DNA from 4 places in the Streptomyces sp. NPDC020845 genome. Region 1 is predicted to be linked to each of the others. Evidence: predicted binding sites of a transcription regulator. Region 1 holds the regulator's gene; each other region holds the start of a gene.

The links. Region 1 encodes HrcA, which represses chaperone genes, less so after heat shock. Its sites were predicted from a motif close to TTNGCACTCNGNNNNNCNGAGTGCNAA; they were not measured.
Region 2: groL (chaperonin GroEL) is a predicted target of HrcA. The motif match lies at 2,249-2,275, and genes of this name have one in related genera.
Region 3: groES (co-chaperone GroES) is a predicted target of HrcA. The motif match lies at 4,084-4,110, and genes of this name have one in related genera.
Region 4: ACH4U7_RS13745 (FmdB family zinc ribbon protein) is a predicted target of HrcA. The motif match lies at 2,262-2,288, and genes of this name have one in related genera.

Annotation. Positions count from the first base shown of each region.
Region 1 covers NZ_JBIRSJ010000007.1:142,418-147,950, forward strand. The annotation lists gene ACH4U7_RS19245 (hypothetical protein) at 1-125, opposite strand, end outside; gene ACH4U7_RS19250 (16S rRNA (uracil(1498)-N(3))-methyltransferase) at 236-979, opposite strand; gene ACH4U7_RS19255 (nitronate monooxygenase) at 976-2,067, opposite strand; gene dnaJ (molecular chaperone DnaJ) at 2,150-3,289, opposite strand; gene hrcA (heat-inducible transcriptional repressor HrcA) at 3,290-4,306, opposite strand; gene ACH4U7_RS19270 (MBL fold metallo-hydrolase) at 4,457-5,185, shown strand; gene ACH4U7_RS19275 (DUF3097 domain-containing protein) at 5,247-5,533, shown strand, end outside.
Region 2 covers NZ_JBIRSJ010000009.1:188,520-194,052, forward strand. The annotation lists gene thrC (threonine synthase) at 1-1,042, shown strand, start outside; gene ACH4U7_RS24460 (MoaD/ThiS family protein) at 1,132-1,410, shown strand; gene ACH4U7_RS24465 (cold-shock protein) at 1,856-2,062, shown strand; gene groL (chaperonin GroEL) at 2,402-4,027, shown strand; gene murQ (N-acetylmuramic acid 6-phosphate etherase) at 4,131-5,066, opposite strand; gene ACH4U7_RS24480 (MurR/RpiR family transcriptional regulator) at 5,162-5,533, opposite strand, start outside.
Region 3 covers NZ_JBIRSJ010000005.1:388,318-393,850, forward strand. The annotation lists gene ACH4U7_RS14720 (LysR family transcriptional regulator) at 1-15, opposite strand, end outside; gene ACH4U7_RS14725 (MOSC domain-containing protein) at 230-952, shown strand; gene ACH4U7_RS14730 (SDR family NAD(P)-dependent oxidoreductase) at 1,001-1,795, shown strand; gene groL (chaperonin GroEL) at 1,914-3,536, opposite strand; gene groES (co-chaperone GroES) at 3,629-3,937, opposite strand; gene ACH4U7_RS14745 (polysaccharide deacetylase family protein) at 4,212-5,120, opposite strand; gene ACH4U7_RS14750 (SAM-dependent methyltransferase) at 5,220-5,533, shown strand, end outside.
Region 4 covers NZ_JBIRSJ010000005.1:169,670-175,202, reverse strand. The annotation lists gene mscL (large conductance mechanosensitive channel protein MscL) at 1-27, opposite strand, end outside; gene ACH4U7_RS13755 (RcpC/CpaB family pilus assembly protein) at 85-525, opposite strand; gene ACH4U7_RS13750 (S-methyl-5'-thioadenosine phosphorylase) at 942-1,802, opposite strand; gene ACH4U7_RS13745 (FmdB family zinc ribbon protein) at 1,902-2,252, opposite strand; gene ACH4U7_RS13740 (potassium/proton antiporter) at 2,434-3,942, opposite strand; gene ACH4U7_RS13735 (penicillin acylase family protein) at 4,153-5,533, shown strand, end outside.

The DNA.
Region 1 (5,533 bases):
TCCGTGGTGACCGCCACCCCGATGGCGTTGAGCCCGGTGTCGTCCCTGGGCTCGCACGCCGCCACGGCGCCGATCGTCAGAGCCGCCGCCACCACCGCGAAGAGCGCGTTCCTTTGATGCCTCATTGCCCCCATAAGAAAAGGTTCCCACCGGAGCGGGGGGAACCGGAAGAGCAACCTCGGCCACATGATCCGCCGGGTGGGGGCCATCCGGGCCCATCCGGGCCGAGGTTACGTCAGCCCCAGCGGCCCGTACGGCCCAACAGCAGTGCGGCCGCCGCCGTTCCAGCTGTGGAGGTGCGCAGCACGGTCGGGCCCAGGCGGTACGGACGCGCCCCCGCCTCGGCGAAGGCCGCCAACTCCTCAGGCGATACGCCCCCTTCAGGGCCGACCACCAGCACGACGCTGCCCTCGGCGGGCAGCGGCGCGGTCGCAAGCGGTTCGGCGCCCTCCTCGTGCAGCACGGCGGCGAAGTCGGATTCGGCCAGAAGCCGAGCAACCTGGCGGGTTGTCATCGCGTCCATCACCTCGGGAAAGAGGAGCCGACGCGACTGCTTGCCCGCCTCCCGGGCCGTCGCACGCCACTTTCCCAGCGCCTTCAGGCCGCGTTCGCCCTTCCACTGGGTGACACAACGCGCCGCCGCCCAGGGCACGATGGCGTCCACGCCGGTCTCCGTCATGGTCTCCACGGCCAGTTCGCCGCGGTCCCCCTTCGGCAGCGCCTGGACGACGGTGATCCGCGGGCTCGGCGGCGCCTCATGGCGCACCTCTGCCACCTCGACCAGCAGCCGGTCCTTGCCCTCGACGGCCGCCACGGCGCCGAAGGCGCCCGTACCGGCCCCGTCCGTCAGCACCACCGGCTCGCCCACGCGCAGCCGGCGCACCGACACGGCGTGCCGCCCCTCCGGCCCCTCGAGCGCCAGCCGCGCCCCTACGGCCGCCCCCGCGAGGGAGTCGGCCAGGAAGACAGGGGCGGTCACGACACCGCCCCTCTGTCCCACGTAAGGCCCAAACCCTCACGTGCCGCGTCCAGTTCGGCCGCCAGCACCTCCACCAGCCGCGCGGCGGGCAGCTCCCGGGCCAGCCGGTGCCCCTGCCCCGCCCACAGCGCCATGCCCTGCGGATCGCCGGCCTTCGCCGCCGCCTTCCGCAGCCCCGAGGTGAGGTGGTGCACCTGGGGGTAGGCGGCCGGGGCGTACCGGCCGTGCTCGCGCATGAAGCGGTTGACCAGTCCGCGCGCGGGGCGCCCGGAGAAGGCGCGGGTCAGCTCCGTACGGCCGAAGACCGGGTCGGTCATGGCCCGCTTGTGCAGGGCGTTGGCCCCCGACTCGGGGCAGACCAGGAACGCGGTGCCCAGCTGGGCCGCGACGGCGCCCGCCGCCAGCACCCCGGCGATCTGCGAGCCGCGCATCAGCCCGCCCGCCGCGATGACCGGAATCTGCACGATCTCCCGGACCAGCGCGAGCAGCGACAGCAGGCCGAGCCCGGCACCCGTCCCGTCGGCGCGCGGGTCGTCGCGGTGGGTGCCCTGGTGGCCGCCCGCCTCGACACCCTGCACGCATACGGCGTCGGCGCCCGCCCACTGGGCGGCCTGCGCCTCGGCGGGCGAGGTCACGGTCACCACCGTCCGCGTCCCGACCTTCCCGAAGGCATCGAGCACGGCGCGGGCGGGGCAGCCGAAGGTGAACGAGACGACCGGGACCGGGTCGTCGAGGAGTATCGCCAGCTTGGCGTCGTACGCGTCGTCGGAGCCCGCGTCGGGGTCGCCCAGCGGGGTGTCGTACCAGGCCGCCTCCCCGGCCAGCTGCTCCCGGTAGACCTCCACGGCGGCCGGGTCGGCGGTGAGCGGCTGCGGCATGAACAGGTTCACGCCGAAGGGCCGGGCGGTCTGCCCCCGCAGCTGCTTGATCTCCTCGTACATCGCCTCCGGCGTCTTGTAGCCGGCGGCGAGGAACCCGAGGCCACCGGCCTCGGAGACGGTGGCGGCCAACTGCGGGCAGGAGGCCCCACCCGCCATCGGGGCCTGCACGATCGGGTACCGAAAGAGATCGGTCAACGCGGAGGACATGGCGACATCGTGTCATGTCCTCCGCGTGAATCCGTACTCGGCTCGGTGCCGCTCAGGGCCGCCTCAGGCCCGCTGAGGCGGCCTACCGTCCGTTGAACGCATCCTTCAGCCGCGAGAACAACCCCTGCTGCCCTGGCTTGAATTCGCCCGTCGGCCGCTCCTCGCCCCGCAGCTTGGCCAGCCGCCGCAGCAGCTCCTCCTGCTCCGGGTCGAGCTTGGACGGGGTCTGCACCTCGACGTGGACGATCAGATCGCCTCGGCCGCCGCCGCGCAGGTGGGTGACGCCGCGCTGGTGGAGCGGGATCGACTGGCCGGACTGGGTGCCGGGCCGGATGTCGACCTCCTCCCGGCCGTCGAGCGTGTCCAGGGGCACCTTGGTGCCCAGGGACGCCGCCGTCATCGGGATGGTCACCGTGCAGTGCAGATCGTCGCCCCGGCGCTGGAAGACCGGATGCGGCAGTTCGTGGATCTCCACGTACAGATCGCCCGCCGGGCCGCCGCCCGGGCCGACCTCGCCCTCACCGGCGAGCTGGATCCGGGTGCCGTTGTCCACACCGGCCGGGATCTTCACGGTCAGCGTCCGGCGCGAGCGGATCCGCCCGTCGCCCGCGCACTCCGGGCACGGGGTCGGCACCACGGTGCCGAAGCCCTGGCACTGCGGGCACGGCCGGGAGGTCATGACCTGGCCGAGGAAGGACCGCGTCACCTGGGACACCTCGCCCCGGCCGCGGCACATGTCACAGGTCTGCGCCGTGGTGCCGGGCGCCGCGCCCTCGCCGCTGCACGTCGTACAGACGACCGCGGTGTCGACCTGGATGTCCTTGGTGGTCCCGAAGGCCGCCTCAGTCAGCTCGATATCGAGGCGGATCATGGCGTCCTGGCCGCGCCGGGTCCTGGACCGCGGGCCGCGCTGGGACGCGGTGCCGAAGAAGGCGTCCATGATGTCGGAGAAGTTGCCGAAGCCGGCGCCGAAGCCGCCTGCGCCGCCCCCGCCGCCGCCCGCGGCGGACAACGGGTCTCCGCCCAGGTCGTAGACCTGCTTCTTCTGGGGATCGGACAAGACCTCGTAGGCGGCGTTGATCTCCTTGAACCGCTCTTGGGTCTTGGGATCCGGATTCACATCCGGATGCAGCTCACGGGCGAGCCGGCGAAATGCCTTCTTGATCTCGTCCTGCGAGGCATCACGCCGCACGCCCAGGACTGCGTAGTAGTCCGTCGCCACTTACGACTCCGCCAGGATCTGTCCGACGTAACGTGCCACTGCGCGTACCGCTCCCATCGTTCCGGGGTAGTCCATGCGGGTCGGTCCGACCACGCCGAGTTTGGCGACCGCCTCGTCGCCCGAACCGTAGCCGACTGCCACGACCGAAGTGGAATTCAGGCCCTCGTGAGCATTCTCATGACCGATCCGTACGGTCATGCCCGAGTCCTTCGCCTCGCCCAGCAACTTGAGCAGCACGACCTGCTCCTCAAGCGCTTCGAGCACGGGCCGGATCGTCAGGGGGAAATCATGCGCGAAGCGGGTGAGATTGGCGGTGCCGCCGATCATCAGCCGCTCCTCGGTCTCTTCGACCAGCGTCTCCAGCAAGGTGGCCAGAACCGTCGAGACGGCGCCCCGGTCCTCCTGCTCGAAGGACTCGGGCAGGTCCTGCACCAGCTGCGGCACATCCGCGAACCGCCGACCCACGACCCGGCTGTTCAGCCTGGCCCGCAGGTCCGCGAGCGACTCCTCGCTCACGGGCGCCGGACAGTCCACCATGCGCTGCTCGACCCGCCCGGTGTCGGTGATCAGCACCAGCATCACCCGCGCCGGGCTCATCGCCAGCAGCTCCACATGGCGGACCGTCGAGCGGGTCAGCGAGGGGTACTGCACCACCGCCACCTGCCGGGTCAGCTGCGCGAGCAGCCGGACCGTACGGCCCACCACGTCGTCCAGGTCCACGGCGCTGTCCAGGAAGTTCTGGATGGCCCGCCGCTCCGGCGTGGACAGGGGCTTCACCCCGGCCAGCCTGTCGACGAACAGCCGGTAGCCCTTGTCCGTGGGAATGCGCCCGGCGCTCGTGTGCGGCTGGGCGATATAGCCCTCGTCCTCCAGAGCCGCCATGTCGTTGCGCACCGTGGCCGGGGAGACGCCCAGCCGGTGCCGCTCGGTGAGCGCCTTGGAGCCGACCGGCTCCTCCGTGCCCACATAGTCCTGGACGATCGCACGCAGTACCTCGAGTCTGCGTTCGCTGAGCACCGCGCGCACCTCCAGTCCAGCCGTCTCATCAGGTATTCCCCCTGGCACTCAATGGTCACGAGTGCCAGAACCCCTCAGCCAGTGTACGGCGGGGTGCCGTGGCCGGGGCAAGAGCCGCCGCTTTGCCACCACTGGAGCTAGCGTCTCCGTATGGACACCCGTTGGGAAGAGGCGCGCTGGGAAGATCTCGCGCCGTCCGTCGTCCGGTGCCGTCTGCCCGGCTGGGACGCGACCGTCGGCGCGATCGCCGGCCGAACCGGCGTCCTGGTCGTCGACACCGGCGCCGACCTGGCCGAGGGCGCGTGGGTTCGGCGCGAGGTCACCCGGCTCTTCGGCCGCCGGCCCACCCACATCGCCCTCACCCATCCCCACTTCGATCATGTCTTCGGCACCGCCGCCTTCGCGGGCTGCGAGGTGTACGGGGCCGCCGGGCTCGACGAGCTGCTGCGCCGCGAACGGGACGCGCTGCGCGACGACGCGGTGCGGCACGGCGTGGACCCCGGCGCCGCCGCCGGGGCCGCCGACCATCTGGTACGCCCGCACCACCTGGTGTGCGGCGAGCTCACCCTGGACCTGGGCGACCGGCCCGTCCTGCTGGCGAACGTGGGCCCCGGCCACACCGCCCACGACCTGGCCGTCCTCGTCCCCGGCCGGGCCCCGGGCGAGCCCGAGGTGGTCTTCTGCGGCGATCTGGTCGAGGAGTCGGGGCCGCCCCAGGCGGGCGCCGACGCGATGCCCGGCCAGTGGCCCGCCGCCCTGGACCGGCTGCTCGCCCTCGGCGGTGAGGACGCGGTGTACGTCCCGGGGCACGGCGCCGCCGTGGACGCCCGTTTCGTCCGGGCGCAGCGCGATGAACTCGCGGCTCGTTTCGGCCGCTGAACTCACGGCTCGTTTCGGCGTGTCCTCCTGAGGTCGGCGGCACGGCGCTAGGGTCATGCGGATGCGACAGTACGACCCGGACCTGACCCCGCCCTGGAAGCGCCAGGCGCCCGCGCCCGAGGTGCCCGCCGAGCCCGACCTGGTCGTCGAGGAGGTCACCACCGGGTTCTGTGGCGCCGTGATCCGCTGCGAGAAGACCGCGCAGGGCCCCACGGTGACTCTGGAAGACCGTTTCGGTAAACATCGGGTCTTCCCCATGGAGCCGCGCAGCTTCCTTCTGGAGGGCCGCGTCGTCACCCTGGTACGCCCCCGCGCCGCCGCCCCCACGGGCCCGCGCCGCACGGCCTC
Region 2 (5,533 bases), on a different contig from region 1:
GGACGTGGCCGACAAGCCGAACATCAACCCCGGCTTCACCAAGCTGGTGAAGGCCGACAACCTGGCCCGCGAGCTGGGGGTGACCGGCGAGCTGCACATCAAGGACGACTCCGGGAACCCGACGCACTCCTTCAAGGACCGCGTGGTCGCCCAGGCCGTCGAGGCCGCCCGCGCCTTCGGCTTCACCACCCTCTCCTGCTCCTCCACCGGCAACCTCGCGGGCGCGGTCGGCGCCGCGGCCGCCCGCGCGGGCCTGCGCTCCTGCACCTTCATCCCGCACGACCTGGAGCAGGGCAAGGTCGTCATGGCCGCCATCTACGGCGGCGACCTGGTCGCCATCGAGGGCACGTACGACGACGTCAACCGCTTCTGCAGCGAGCTGATCGGCGACCCGGCGGGCGAGGGCTGGGGCTTTGTCAACGTCAACCTCCGCCCGTACTACGCGGAGGGGTCCAAGACCCTCGCGTACGAGATCTGCGAACAGCTCGGCTGGCGGCTGCCGGACCAGCTGGTCATCCCGATCGCGTCCGGCTCGCAGCTCACAAAGATCGACAAGGGGCTGAAGGAGCTCATCGCGCTCGGCCTCGTCGAGGACAAGCCGTACAAGATCTTCGGCGCCCAGGCCGAGGGCTGCTCCCCGGTCTCCACCGCCTTCAAGGCCGGCCATGACGTGGTGCGGCCGCAGAAGCCGAACACCATCGCCAAGTCGCTGGCCATCGGCAACCCGGCGGACGGGCCGTATGTGCTGGACATCGCGCGCCGCACGGGCGGGGCGGTGGAGGACGTGAACGACGAGCAGGTCGTCGACGCGATCAAGCTGCTGGCCCGTACGGAGGGGATCTTCGCGGAGACCGCGGGCGGGGTGACCCTGGGCGTGGCGAAGAAGCTGCTCGAGAACGGGGTGCTGGACCCCACCCTCACCACCGTCGTGCTCAACACCGGAGACGGCCTCAAGACGCTTGACGCGGTCGCTCCGACGACTGGGCCCACGGCGGTGATCCGCCCGAGTCTCGACGCGTTCCGCGAGGCTGGTCTGGGCTGAATTGGCTCGGCTCATACCAGCTGGCTTGAATTCGCCCCTCGAATTCGCCCTCGCTTCCCGCAGCACTTCCCACAGAAGGTGAAACCCGCATGAGCGTCAATGTCCGGATCCCCACCATCCTCCGCACCTACACCGGCGGGCAGGCCGAGGTCAGTGCCGAGGGGGCGACCCTTGCCGAGGTCCTGACGGACCTGGACCGCAACCACCAGGGCATCGCGGCCCGCGTTCTGGACGACACCGGCAAGCTGCGCCGTTTCGTGAATGTCTACGTCAATGACGACGATGTGCGCTTCGCGGAGGGCCTGGAGACGGCGACCCCGGACGGCGCCGGTGTCTCGATCATTCCGGCGGTCGCGGGCGGCTGCTGAGCCGGTTCTGACCCCGCCCTGACCGCGGCTTAAACGGAATCCATAACCCCGGGTTAAACGGAATCGCCCCGTCCTGATAGAAACGGACGGGGCGATTCCGTGTCTTGAATCGCGATACAGTTGAGGGGATCCCCTAGCGTCGGCGCCTCGTCGGCCGCATATGAGAACTCGTCAACTTGTGCGTGAAGTGTGCGCGTGAATTGCCGGGTTAATCCCTTATGTCCGACCCGGCTTGCCCCGAATTCACGTGAATTTGCCACTTATTACCGTTCGACCGTCGCCAGAATTCTCGTCCGATTGACCTGTTGCACAGGGCAGTTGGACAGATACATTCAGCGGCGGTCGACGCGTTCCGGCGCACACCCCCCTCGACTCGGGGGGTGAGGTCTGACCCGGGTCCGCGGAGTGCGGTCCTGCGCAAGGGCCAGCAATAGGGGAGTTAGGAATGGCTCAGGGCACCGTCAAGTGGTTCAACGCGGAGAAGGGGTACGGCTTCATCGCGGTCGACGGTGGTGCGGACGTGTTCGTCCACTACAGCGCGATCCAGATGGACGGCTACCGCACCCTCGAGGAAGGCCAGCGGGTCGAGTTCGAGATCTCGCAGGGTCAGAAGGGGCCGCAGGCGGACATGGTCCGCGTGGCTGTTGGCTGAAGCGCGCCGACGCGAGGCAGCTGACTGGACTGTTCAAAGGGCCCGTACCCCCAGGGGTAGCGGGCCCTTTGACGTGACCGCAGACGATCACCGTCGTCGGCTTGTCCCACGCCCATGACCAGCGAGTCCTTCGCCGTAGCCCTTTGGGCGCTTGCACTCTAAGGGGTCGAGTGCTAATCATTGGCGTTAGCACTCTGAGAGTGAGAGTGACAGAAGGATCGGGTCGGTGAGGTCCGTCGGACCGTGCGGGGCAAGGAACCGCAAGGCAGACAGACCGTCCGTCGCGGGCGCCAGGCGCGGTCCGGAGCAATCCACCCCGTCTTGGGAGGACCACTTCACATGGCCAAGATCATCGCGTTCGACGAGGAGGCGCGGCGCGGCCTCGAGCGCGGGATGAACCAGCTCGCCGACGCCGTCAAGGTCACCCTCGGCCCCAAGGGTCGCAACGTCGTCCTCGAGAAGAAGTGGGGCGCCCCCACGATCACCAACGATGGTGTGTCCATCGCCAAGGAGATCGAGCTCGAGGACCCGTACGAGAAGATCGGCGCCGAGCTGGTCAAGGAGGTCGCGAAGAAGACGGACGACGTCGCCGGTGACGGCACGACGACCGCGACCGTCCTCGCCCAGGCGCTGGTCAAGGAGGGCCTGCGGAACGTTGCCGCGGGCGCCAACCCGATGGCCCTCAAGCGCGGCATCGAGAAGGCCGTCGAGGCCGTCTCCGCCCAGCTGCTCGAGCAGGCCAAGGACGTGGAGACCAAGGAGCAGATCGCCTCCACCGCCTCCATCTCCGCCGCCGACACCCAGATCGGCGAGCTCATCGCCGAGGCGATGGACAAGGTCGGCAAGGAAGGCGTCATCACCGTCGAGGAGTCGCAGACCTTCGGGCTCGAGCTCGAGCTCACCGAGGGCATGCGCTTCGACAAGGGCTACATCTCCCCGTACTTCGCCACCGACATGGAGCGTATGGAGGCGTCGCTCGACGACCCGTACATCCTGATCGTCAACTCGAAGATCAGCAGCGTGAAGGACCTCCTCCCGCTGCTGGAGAAGGTCATGCAGTCGGGCAAGCCGCTGCTGATCATCGCCGAGGACATCGAGGGCGAGGCCCTGGCGACCCTGGTCGTCAACAAGATCCGTGGCACCTTCAAGTCCGTCGCCGTCAAGGCCCCGGGCTTCGGTGACCGCCGCAAGGCCATGCTCGGCGACATCGCCATCCTCACCGGTGGCACCGTCATCTCCGAGGAGGTCGGCCTCAAGCTGGAGAACGCGGGCGTCGACCTGCTCGGCCGTGCCCGCAAGGTGACCGTCACCAAGGACGAGACCACCATCGTGGACGGCGCCGGCGACACCGACCAGGTGCAGGGCCGCGTCAACCAGATCCGCGCCGAGATCGAGTCCTCGGACTCGGACTACGACCGCGAGAAGCTCCAGGAGCGCCTGGCGAAGCTGGCCGGCGGCGTGGCCGTCATCAAGGCCGGTGCCGCCACCGAGGTCGAGCTCAAGGAGCGCAAGCACCGCATCGAGGACGCGGTGCGCAACGCCAAGGCCGCCGTCGAGGAGGGCATCGTCGCCGGTGGTGGCGTGGCCCTGCTCCAGACCGTCTCGGTCTTCGACAAGCTGGAGCTGGACGGCGACGAGGCCACCGGCGCCCAGGCCGTGCGTCTGGCGCTCGAGGCCCCGCTCAAGCAGATCGCGGTCAACGCCGGCCTCGAGGGCGGCGTCGTGGTGGAGAAGGTGCGCAACCTGACCCCGGGCCACGGCCTGAACGCCGCGACCGGCGAGTACGTCGACCTGATCGCCGAGGGCATCATCGACCCGGCCAAGGTCACGCGCTCCGCGCTGCAGAACGCCGCGTCGATCGCCGCGCTGTTCCTGACCACCGAGGCCGTCATCGCCGACAAGCCGGAGAAGGCCGCCGCGGCGGGCGCTCCGGGCGGTATGCCGGGCGGTGACATGGACTTCTGATCGACGACTTCACGTCGATCGGCTGTCCGCCCGGAACATCGGGTACGTCGGGGCGGCACCCTCTCCCAGGGTGCCGCCCCGACGGCGTTGCTGTATGCGGTTCTTACGCCTGCGCGGCCTCCAGGGCCGCGCGCAGATGGCCGTCCGACTCGCTCAGCAGCCGGGTGGCGGTGGGGGCGTCGACCCCGCCGAGGATGGCCAGGATGGCGTGCTTCGTCTCCCCGTCGCTGGCGGCCAGCGCGGCCTCGATCTGCGGGTCGGGGGCGCCGGTGGCCAGGGAGACGATACGGCGCGAACGCGCGCGAAGCTTCTCGTTCGAGGCGCGCACATCGACCATCAGATTTCCGTAGGTCTTGCCCAGCCGGATCATGGTGATGGTCGAGACCATGTTGAGCACGAGCTTCTGGGCCGTGCCCGCCTTCAGCCGGGTGGAGCCGGTCAGCAGCTCCGGCCCGACCACGACCTCGATACCGTGCTCGGCCGCCGCCGCGAGCGCCGAGCCCGCGTTGCACGACAGCCCGACGCTGAGCGCCCCGAGCCGGCGTGCGTGCTCGACCGCGCCGACCGCGTACGGGGTGCGGCCGGAGGCGGAGACGCCGACGACGGTGTCGTCGGCGCCGACACCCAGCGCGTCGAGGTCGGCGGCGGCCAGCTCCTTGCTGTCCTCGGCGCCCTCGATGGAGGTCACCATGGCGGCGGGCCCGCCCGCGATCAGCCCGACGACCCGGTCCGGGTCCGTATTGAAGGTGGGCGGGCACTCGCTGGCGTCGAGTACGCCGAGCCGCCCGGCGGTGCCCGCGCCCGCGTAGATCAGCCGGCCGCCGCGGGCCATGCGCTCGGCGATGGCGTCGATCGCGGCGGCGATCCGCGGGAGCTGGGTGGCGACGGCCGCGGGCACGGCCGCGTCCTCGCCGTTCATGATGCGGGCGATCTCGATGGTCTCCAGCCGGTCGATCTCGGCGAGCTCGGGGCGGAACGCCTCGGTGGTGAGCGTGTCCAGCTGGGCGCGCAGCTGTTCCTGTTCAGCGGCGGAAGTCATGACGAAGCGGCTCTTTCCGGTACGGGGTGGTGACGGGGCCCGCCGGAATGGGGCCCCGCCGATACGGGGGGTGTCCCGACTCGGTCGACGCTCGGTCAGCGGGGGCCGGGCCGGGGGTCATGCCGGTGGGCGAGCGCTTCGTACGAGGCCGCCAGCGCGGGCGCGGCCGCCTCGTACGTACGCTGCGCCACACCTATGAAGAGGCAGTCCACGACGAGAAGTTGACTGGTGCGGCTGGACATCGCGGCCGGGCGCAGCTCGCTCTCGCGGGCGGTGGACGTGGTGAGCACGAAATCCGCGTACTGCGCGACCTCACCGTCGGGGCGGCCGGTGATCGCGACGGTGGTGGCTCCGTGCTCGAAGGCGACGCGCAGGGGCTCGATGACGTCGGTGGTACGGCCCGAATGGGTGATCGCGAGCGCGACGTCGCCGGAGTGCAGCTGCACGGCGTTGGTGACCGCGAGGTG
Region 3 (5,533 bases), on a different contig from region 1:
ACGAGGCTCGATCATGCTTCGAGTATAAGCGACCCTTGGATACGACCTCGAATATCGCGGCGATGCTTTGGTCGATGCTTTGAAGCTCGAACCGAAAGCCGGAAAGGCCTGAACCAGCGGACCGTCGGAACCAGCGGAACCGGCGGAACCGGCGGAACCAGCGGAACCGGCGGAACCGAGGGCCGAAACACCTTTGAACCGCGCCGCCGCGGTCCCTTAGCGTGCTGTCATGACCCGCATCCCCGAGGCCGGGCCCGCGCACCCGCCGACCGCGACCGTGCTCACCGTGAACGTCGGCCGCCTCATGCCGGTCGAGTACACCGACGCCCCCTCCGGCGGCACCGGTATCGACAAGCGCCCCGCCGACGGGCCGGTGCGGGTGGTGGCCCCGGGCCGCAAGGGCGAGGCCGGGAGCGGACTCGTCGGCGATATGGTCAGCGACACCCGCCACCACGGCGGGAACGATCAGGCGGTGTACGCCTACGCGCGCGAGGACCTGGACGCCTGGGCGTGCGAGCTGGGCCGCGAGCTGCCGAACGGCGTCTTCGGCGAGAACCTCACCACCCAGGGCCTCGACGTGACCGGCGCCCGGATCGGCGAGCGCTGGCGGATCGGCCCCGACCTGCTGCTCGAAGTGGCCTCCGCGCGCATCCCGTGCCGGACCTTCGCGTCCTGGCTGGGCGAGGAGCACTGGGTGAAGCGGTTCACTCAGGCCGCCGTCCCCGGCGCGTATCTGCGGGTCCTCGAGCCGGGCGAGATACGCGCCGGGGACCCGGTCGAGATCGTGCACCGTCCCGACCACGAGGTGACCGTCGGCTTCACCTTCCGCGCCGCCACCACCGAACGCGCCCTGCTGCCGCGGGTGCTGGCCGCGGGCGACGCGCTCCACCCCGAACTGCGGGAATCCGCGCGTTCTTTCACCGGAACTCTTTCCATCACATCGAAGAACTGATCCGGACGTGTGCGCTCCGACCCCCTCCATGGCCGCTAACGTGCGCGTATGACGACTGCGTTGATTACGGGAACCACAGCGGGCATCGGCGCCGCCTTCGCGAGCCGGCTCGCGGCGGACGGGCACAACCTGGTGCTGGTGGCTCGGGACGAGAAGCGGCTGCGCGAACAGGCCGCCGACCTCCACGACCGCCACGGGGTGGAGGCGGACGTACTGCGGGCCGATCTGTCCGAGGACGACGGCATCGCGGCGGTCGAGGCGCGCCTGGGCGACCGCAAGCACCCGATCGATCTGCTCGTCAACAACGCCGGGTTCGGCAACAAGGGCCGCTATCTCGAGGTGTCCCTGGCGGATGAGCTGCGGATGATGAAGGTGCACTGCGAGGCCGTCCTGCGGCTCACCACCGCCGCGGCCGAGACCATGCGGGCCCGTGGGCGCGGCGGGGTGATCAACGTCGCCTCGATCGCGGCGTTCTTCCCGCGCGGCACGTACGGGGCCAGCAAGGCCTGGGTCGTGCAGTTCACCCAGGGCGCGGCGCGGGACCTGGCGAGCTCGGGGGTGCGGCTGATGGCGCTGTGCCCGGGGTTCGTACGGACCGAGTTCCACGCGCGGGCCGGGATCAAGCCGGACAGCGTGCCGAGCTGGATGTGGCTGGACGCGGACCGGTTGGTGACGGCGGCGCTCAAGGACTTCGCACGGGGCAAGGCACTGTCGATCCCCGATCCGCGGTACAAGGCCATGACGGGGCTGGCGAAGATCGCGCCGCGGGCGGCGGTCTCGGTCGTCTCGTCGAACGTGGGACGGCCCCCCAAAGGACAGCCGAAGGGACAGTCCAAGGAATAGCCCGAGGGACGCTGACCCCCAGACCAGAACCCCCAGGCCTGAAACCGCCCCGGAACGCATCAGGCGCGGCCACCCGCGAGGGGTGACCGCGCCGTGCGTGGAGTGCGCGGTGGGCGCGTCAGTGCGAGTGACCGTGGCCGTGGCCCGCGGCCTCCGGCTCCTCCTCGGCCGGCTTCTCGACCACCAGCGTCTCGGTGGTGAGCAGCAGGGAGGCGATGGACGCCGCGTTCTCCAGGGCGGAGCGGGTGACCTTGACCGGGTCGATGACGCCGGCCTTCACCAGGTCGCCGTACTCGTCGGTGGCCGCGTTGTAGCCGTGGCCCTTCTCGAGCTCGGCCACCTTGGAGGTGATGACGTAGCCCTCAAGGCCCGCGTTCTCGGCGATCCAGCGCAGCGGCTCGACCGCGGCGCGGCGGACGACCGCGACACCGGTGGCCTCGTCGCCCTCCTTGCCGAGGTTGTCCTCCAGCACCTTGACGGCGTGGACGAGCGCGGAGCCACCACCGGAGACGATGCCCTCCTCGACCGCGGCGCGGGTCGCGGAGATGGCGTCCTCCAGACGGTGCTTCTTCTCCTTGAGCTCCACCTCGGTGGCGGCGCCGACCCGGATCACGCAGACGCCGCCGGCCAGCTTGGCCAGCCGCTCCTGCAGCTTCTCGCGGTCCCAGTCGGAGTCCGTGGCCTCGATCTCGGCCTTGATCTGGGCGATCCGGCCGGTGACGTCCTCGGACTTGCCGCCGCCGTCGACGATGGTGGTGTCGTCCTTGGTGACGGTCACGCGGCGGGCGGTGCCCAGCACGTCCAGGCCGACCTGGTCGAGCTTGAGGCCGACCTCCTCGGCGACGACGGTGGCGCCGGTGAGGGCGGCCATGTCGCCGAGCATCGCCTTGCGGCGGTCGCCGAAGCCGGGGGCCTTCACCGCGACGGCGTTGAAGGTGCCGCGGATCTTGTTGACGACGAGGGTGGACAGGGCCTCGCCCTCCACGTCCTCGGCGATGATCAGCAGCGGCTTGCTGCCACCCTGGATGACCTTCTCCAGCAGCGGCAGCAGGTCCTGGATCGAGGCGATCTTGCCCTGGTGGATCAGGATGTACGGGTCCTCGAGAACGGCCTCCATGCGCTCCTGGTCGGTGACCATGTACGGAGACAGGTAGCCCTTGTCGAAGGCCATGCCCTCGGTGAAGTCGAGCTCCAGGCCGAAGGTGTTGGACTCCTCGACGGTGATCACACCGTCCTTGCCGACCTTGTCCATCGCCTCGGCGATGAGCTCGCCGACCTGCTTGTCCTGGGCGGACAGCGCGGCGACGGCGGCGATGTCGGACTTCTCGTCGATCGGGCGGGCGGTGGCCAGCAGCTCGTCCGAGACCGCCTTGACGGCCGCGTCGATGCCCTTCTTCAGGGCGGCCGGGGAGGCGCCTGCGGCCACGTTCCGCAGGCCCTCGCGGACCAGCGCCTGGGCCAGCACGGTGGCGGTGGTGGTGCCGTCACCCGCGATGTCGTTGGTCTTGGTCGCCACCTCCTTGACGAGCTGGGCGCCCAGGTTCTCGTACGGGTCCTCGACCTCGACCTCACGGGCGATGGTGACACCGTCGTTGGTGATGGTCGGAGCGCCGAACTTCTTGTCGATGACGACGTTGCGGCCCTTGGGGCCGATCGTCACCTTGACGGTGTCGGCGAGCTTGTTGACGCCGCGCTCGAGGGCGCGACGGGCGTCCTCGTCAAACTTCAGGATCTTCGCCATGGGTTGCGTATGTCCTCTCGAACGAACCGCGCCCCGGCCCCGGTATGGGACAGGGGCACCGGGGCGCGGCTCACAGGCAAAACTTCGGTGACTTACTTCTCGATGATCGCGAGGACGTCGCGAGCCGAGAGGACGAGGTACTCCTCGCCGTTGTACTTCACCTCGGTACCGCCGTACTTGCTGTAGAGCACGACGTCGCCGACGGAGACGTCGAGCGGGAGACGGTTGCCGTCCTCGAAGCGGCCCGGGCCCACGGCCAGGACGACGCCCTCCTGGGGCTTCTCCTTGGCAGTGTCCGGGATAACCAGGCCAGAAGCCGTGGTCTGCTCGGCGTCGAGCGGCTGGACCACAATGCGGTCCTCGAGCGGCTTGATGGCAACCTTGGAGCTGGCGGTCGTCACGATCCGACCTCCCCCTTCGGAGATCTCACGGGGTTAACTGTCTGAGGTGGCGACCAGGTGGATCCGTCGTCGCGGGTGCCGGACCTGCCCGTCGCTGTGTTTGGCACTCATCGATGCCGAGTGCCAGCCACGACATTATGACGCGGTTAGCACTCAGTCAACCAGAGTGCCAAAGCGGCGGGGTGACGCGGCGCCCCTCAGGCACCCCTCAGGCGCCCCGGCAGTGCCCCTCAGGTGCCCCGGCAGTGCCCCTCAGGCGGCCCGCGGACGTCCCTCAGAGATAGTCCTCCAGCCGCGCCACGGCGAAGCCCTGCGACTGGATCTCCCGCAGCAGCGAGGTCATCACATCGGTCATCGTCCGCCCCTCCTGCTGGGCGGGGCCGCGGAAGTGGGCCAGGATGATGTCGCCGGAGTGCAGCCGGTCGCCGGCCGCGTACTCAAGACCGCCGGCCTTCATCTCGGCCGACCACATCACGAGCGCCCGCACCCCGCAGGTCGCCGCCGCGCGCACGGTGTCGTCGTCGACCGCCCCGTACGGCGGGCGGAAGAGATACGGCCGGGTGCCGAACTGGCGGGTGAGGGTCTCCTGCTGGCCGCAGATCTCGTAGACCTGATGCTCGTACTCCAGATCGGGCAGCCTCGGATGGGTGAGCGTGTGGTTCTGCATCCCGTTGCCGAGCCGGCGCAGCTTGTCGAAGTAGCCGTAGTCGCCGGCCACCACGTCGTCCGTCAGAAAGCCGGTGAACGGCAGCCCCAGGTCATGGGCCTGCTGCAGAAAGGCCGGGTCCTTCTCGGCGCCGTCGTCGATGGTCACGAAGACGACCGGTTCACGGGTCGGCACACGGTCGATGATCGGCGGCCCGGCGGGCGCGCCCGCGGCCGGCGGTACGAGGGCCGGTTTGGCCGAGGGCGGCGGCGCCGTCTCCAGCGGCCCGTCGAGCCCCCAGCGGTGGTAGCCGTCCGGAGCCGCGGCGGAGGGCGAGGGCAGGCCGGAACCGGAGCCCGAGTCCGACACATGGGGCGAGTCGTGGCCCGCGCCTGGGGCGTGGGTCCCCGACCCGGACGACGACGTGAAGGACGGCGAAGACGATGCGGCGCCCGAGCCCTTGTCCACCCGCGCGGTCCCGGCACCGGCTCCGTCGACATCCGAGCAGCCCGCGAGCAGAGCCGCGGCCGCGACCAATACGAAACACCTTGAAAGGCCAGTAAGGCCATTCTTGATCATCATCACATAAGCGATCTTCAGCCGGGTGTCGCGAACGCGCTCGCTGGAGCGAGGAGAATGGGCGACGTGGACGTTGACGCCTTCGACTCACTGCTCCGCGACGAAGGGCAGGCACTGCTCCGCGAGCTCCAGGACTACGACCCGGCGCGAGAGCTCGCCACGGCGACCCGGCTGCGCCGCGCCCACCCCGCGGGCCTGGTCTCGGCGGCCCTCACCCAGGCGCGGCTGAGGCAGCGCGCGGCCGCGAAGTTCGGCGCCGGCGACGCCCACCGCATGTACTTCACGCCCAACGGCGTGGAACAGGCCACCCGCGCCTCCGTCGCCGCCTACCGCGCCGACCGCTTCGTCGAGCTCGGCGTGCGCCGCGTGGC
Region 4 (5,533 bases), on a different contig from region 1:
CATGACGCTCTTCTTTTCCTCGCTCAACCCTTTGCCTCTCTCTTGCCGCACCGATTCTGGAGCGGACGGCTCCGCAACCTACGGTCAAGAGCGGCACAGCGCCACCGCCAACCTCGATGTGGCCTCCGCACCGGCCAGGGCCGCCGCGGTCGGCCGCGGCACCGCGAGCACCACCAGCGCTCCGCCACCCGCCGGTCCGAGATCTCCGGTCTCGACGTCCGCCGCCGCCACACGCCCCGGCCGCGGCACATCGGTCACCCGCGCGCCACGAGCGACCACATGCGCGGTGGCCGGGCCACGGGCCTGATCGGACCCCGGGGCGGCCAGCACATCCACTCGGTCGCCGGGGCGCAGCAGCCGTACGGACGCCGCGTCGGCGATCCGCACCGGCGCGGACACCACGGCCGGAGGCGGCTCGCGTCGGCCGTCGTCCGGTGGCGACGACGCCGCCGGACGCGGGTCGGAGCCGCCGGAGGGCGCGGCGGCAGCCAGCGCGGCCGCGCTCATCGCCAGACCCGCCGCCATCGAGCGCCGTCGCCGCCGTAACGCGCGCCGCAGCCGATCTCCGCCTCGGCTCACCCGCACCGGGCCGAACCGCGGCACCGCGCACGTCGGGGGAGTGCGACGGGACCGATCGGCCCAGGACGGAGCCGAGCGGGGCCGGGATGCGGGCGAAGACGCCGAAGGTGAGGAGAGGGATGGAACAGGCGATAGAGAGGACGGAAGGGGCGGAAGGGATGGAGGCGATAGAGGGGGCGAGGAGGGTGAAGGGGATGCAGAGTGAAGGAACGGGTCGGACACGGCAATCACCGCCTGTCGTGAGAGGTCGGGAGCTTCTGGCCCCTTCACGATGCCCGTCCTCGCCGGATCCCGCTGGAGCCTGTGCACAACCCCCAGGCTGTGGATAACTCCGTCACCCCTGCGGGTAAGTCCGCCGTCCGCTACGGCAGTTCGATCCCCAGGTCCCAGCCGTCGTGCCCATGCGCGCACAGACAGTCCCGCGCCTCGGTGGCCGGCAGTGCGCCCACAGCGTCGAACAGCACGTCGCGCAGCCGCTCCAGGTTCTCCCCGAACACCCGCAGCACTTCCCCGTGCGAGACCCCCTCGCCCGTCTCCGCCCCCGCGTCCAGGTCCGTGACCAGCGTCAACGACGTGTAGCAGAGCTCCAGTTCACGGGCCAGCACCGCTTCCGGATGCCCTGTCATGCCGACCACCGACCACCCCTGCGCCGCATGCCACCGAGACTCGGCCCGGGTGGAGAAGCGCGGCCCCTCGATCACGCACAGCGTGCCGCCGTCCACCGGCTCCCAGTCGCGCCCACGTGCCGCCGCCACCGCGATCTGCCGCCCTGTCGGGCAGTACGGATCGGCGAAGGTGGTGTGCACCACGTTCGGCACCCGCCCGTCCGGCAGCGCCTCGCCGTCGAAATAGGTCTGGACGCGGCCCTTCGTACGGTCCACCAACTGGTCCGGCACCAGCAGCGTGCCCGGTCCGTACTCTGGCCGCAGCCCGCCCACCGCGCACGGGCCGAAGATCTGCCGCACGCCGACCGAGCGCAGCGCCCACAGGTTGGCGCGGTAGTTGATCCGGTGCGGGGGCAGGTGGTGCTTACGGCCGTGGCGCGGGAGGAAGGCGACCTTCCGCCCGGCGACCTCGCCGAGGAAGAGCGAATCGCTCGGTGCGCCATAGGGGGTCTCGACAGTGATCTCGGTCACGTTGTCGAGGAAGGAGTAGAACCCCGACCCGCCGATGACCCCTATCTCCGCCATCTCCGCATACGTGCTGCTGGTGGTCTCCGCCATGCGATCACCCTAGCCAGCGCCGTCCGCGCATACGACATCCCGCCGCTCTCCCTCAAGGGAGAGCGGCGGGATGTCGTATGCGATTGAGACGGTCGCGCGTCAGGCGGCCGACGAGGTGCTGCTCGACGTGGACGACGAAGAACTCGACGACGAGCCCGAGCCCGACGAAGAACTCGACGACGACGAAGACGTGTCCGAGGAGGAGGACGAAGAGCCCTCGCTCTTCGCGGGCGTCGACTTGGACGAGCCGCCGCTCGTGCTGCTGGACGAGGAGCCGCGGCTGTCGTTCCGGTAGAAGCCCGAGCCCTTGAAGACGATGCCGACCGCCGAGAACACCTTCTTCAGGCGTCCCTTGCAGTTGGGGCACTCGGTGAGCGCGTCGTCGGTGAACTTCTGCACCGCCTCGAGGCCCTGGCCACACTCGGTGCACTGGTACTGATAGGTCGGCACTTACTCCTCCTGGCACTCTCACTCAATGAGTGCTAACGACGCTCCATAGTGCAGTATTCCGGCCCGCCAGTCCACTGCGGCGGGCCATACGGTGACCCAGGCCACGCGGCCCGGCCCGGCAGCCACACGGCCCGACCGCTTGGCCACGCGCCCCGGCCCGGCGGCCGCGCAGCCCGCCCCGTCACTCGCCTCTCGTGCCCAGCCAGCCCGCCAGCTTGCCGCCCCGGCCCACCGCCCGCAGCCGCTCCTCCGCCGCGTCCCGCACCGGGTCCGTGGCCACGACCAGCAGCTCGTCGCCGCGCCGCAGCACGGTCGAGGGCTGCGGCACAAAGCTCTTCCCGTCCCGTACGACCAGGGTGACCGCGGCCCCCGTCGGCAGCCGCAGCTCGCCGATCTCCACGCCGTGCATCCTGGAGTCCTTGGGGATCGACAGCGACAGCAGATGCCCGCGCAGCCGCTCCAGCGGCGCCGACTCGATGCCGAGGTCCGCCGCGGCCTCCTCCTCGCCCAGGCGCAGCCGGCGCGCGACCCAGGGCAGCGTCGGGCCCTGGACCAGGGTGTAGACGATCACCAGCACGAAGACGATGTTGAAGACGCGGCGGCTGTCGGGCACGTTCGAGACCATCGGGATGGTGGCGAGCACGATCGGCACCGCGCCGCGCAGCCCCGCCCATGACAGCAGCGCCTTCTCCCGCCACGGAATCCGGAAGGGCGCCGCGCTGACCAGCACCGAGAGCGGCCGGGCCACCATGGTCAGCGCCATTCCGACGCCGATGGCCGGCCAGACGTCGTCGCCCAGCTCGTGCGGGGTCACCAGCAAGCCGAGCAGCACGAACATCCCGATCTGCGCTATCCAGCCAAGCCCCTCGGCGAAGCCGCGCGTGGCCGGCCAGTGCGGCAGCTTCGCATTCCCCAAGATCAACGAGGCCAGGTAGACGGCGAGGAAGCCGGAGCCGTGGGCCAGTGCCCCGCCCGCGTACGCGATCACGGCGATCGCCATCACCGCGATCGGGTAGAGGCCCGAGGCGGGCAGCGCCACATGCCGCAGGCCGTACGCCCCCAGCCAGCCGATCGCCAGCCCCACCACGGCGCCGATGGCCAGCTCCAGGGCGATCTCGCCGAGCATCACGTACCAAGGGCTTATCGCGCCCTGGGCGGAGAAGGCGACCACCAGGATCACCACCGGGGCGTCGTTGAAGCCGGACTCCGCCTCCAGGGTGCCCGTGAGCCTCCTGGGCAGCGGCACCTTGCGCAGCACCGAGAAGACCGCCGCCGCGTCCGTGGACGACACCACCGCGCCGATGATCAGCGCCTGCCGCCAGTCGAGCCCGACCAGATAGTGCGCGGCCACCGCCGTGACCCCGACGCTCACCGCGATCCCCATGGTGGACAGCACCGCGGCGAGGGGGAGGGCGGGTTTGATTTCCCGCCACTTCGTGCCGAGGCCGCCCTCGGCCAGGATGACCACGAGCGCGGCATAGCCGAGGACCTGCGTGAGCTCGGCGTCTTCGAAGACGACGCCGATCCCGTCCTGCCCGATCGCGACGCCGAGGCCGAGGTAGATGAGCAGGGTCGGCAGCCCGCTGCGCGTCGAGACCCTGACGGCCGCCACCGCTACGAGCAGGACGAGAGAGCAGATCAGGAGGAGTTCGTTGAGGTGGTGGACAGTCAGCGGCCGAACCTTTCTCACGGGAGCGGCCGGAAGGCTCCCCGACCGACCGGAACTTCATTGCCTTACCTAACATTTTACGGGTTCTTGACGCGGGTGGCTGACATGGATTTTTTGCGGGTGGTGGCCGGTGGGCGGCCCCAGTCATGACTCCGCGTAGGGGCGGCGACAGCGCTGCGCCTATGGTTGCTCCAGCACTCCAGGATCACCCTGCCCCTCCGAAGGACAGCGATGCCCGCCAACAAAAACGGCCCTTCTGGCAAGAAGAAGGGCCGACGTGCCCGCCTGATCGTGATCGCAGTCGTGCTGCTGCTCGTGGGGGGCGTCGGATACGGCACGTACTGGAGCATCAGTACGGTGCGTGCCTCCTTCCCGGAGACCACGGGATCGCTGCAGCTCAAGGGGCTGTCCGGCCCCGTACAGGTCAAGCGCGACGGCTACGGGATACCGCAGATCTACGCCGACACCCCTGAGGATCTTTTCCGCGCCCAGGGGTTCGTCCAGGCCCAGGACCGCTTCTGGGAGATGGACGTACGCCGCCACATGACGGCCGGTAGGCTCTCCGAGATGTTCGGCTCCGGACAGGTGGAGACCGACGCGTTCCTGCGCACCCTGGGCTGGCACCGGGTCGCGAAGCAGGAGTACGACACCAAGCTGTCGCCGACCACCAAGAAGTATCTGCGGGCCTATTCCGACGGGGTCAACGCCTATCTCGCGGACCACCAGGGCAAGGAGCTGTCCGTCGAGTACGCGGCTCTGGAGTTCGAGAACGACTACAAGCCCGAGAAATGGACCCCGATCGACTCGGTGGCCTGGCTCAAGGCCATGGCGTGGGATCTGCGCGGCAATATGCAGGACGAGGTCGACCGCGCGCTGGCCTCCAACCGGTTGACCGCCAAGGAGATCGAAGAGCTGTACCCGGCCTACCCGTACAGCCGCAACAAGCCGATCGTGGACGCGGGCGCGGTGGACGAGACCGCCGGCGCCTTCGACCCCAAGGCGACCGCGACGGGCACCTCCGCCGACTCCACCGCGAACGGGGTCGCGGACGCCACCCAGGGCTTCCAGACCCAGCTCAACTCGCTCTCCAAGACCCTCGACGACGTACCGGCGCTGCTCGGCCCGAACGGCACCGGCATCGGCTCCAACTCCTGGGTGATCGCGGGCCGGTACACGACCACCGGCAAGCCGCTGCTCGCCAACGACCCGCATCTGGCCCCGCAGCTGCCGTCCGTCTGGTACCAGATGGGCCTGCACTGCAACCAGGTCAGCGCCGCGTGCCCGTACGACGTGGCGGGCTTTACGTTCTCCGGTATGCCGGGGGTCGTCATAGGCCACAACCAGGACATCGCCTGGGGCATGACCAACCTGGGCGCCGACGTGACCGACCTCTACCTCGAGAAGGTCACCAACCAGGGCTACCTCTACGACGGCAAGCAGACGCCGTTCAAGACCCGCGAGGAGACCATCAAGGTCGCCGGCGGCAAGTCCCGGACGATCACCGTCCGCTCGACCCGGCACGGCCCGATCGTCTCCGACCGCGATGACGAGCTCGGGGATGTCGGCAAGAGTGCACCGGTCGGCAGCGACGTCGGCGATGTGGCCCCTGACC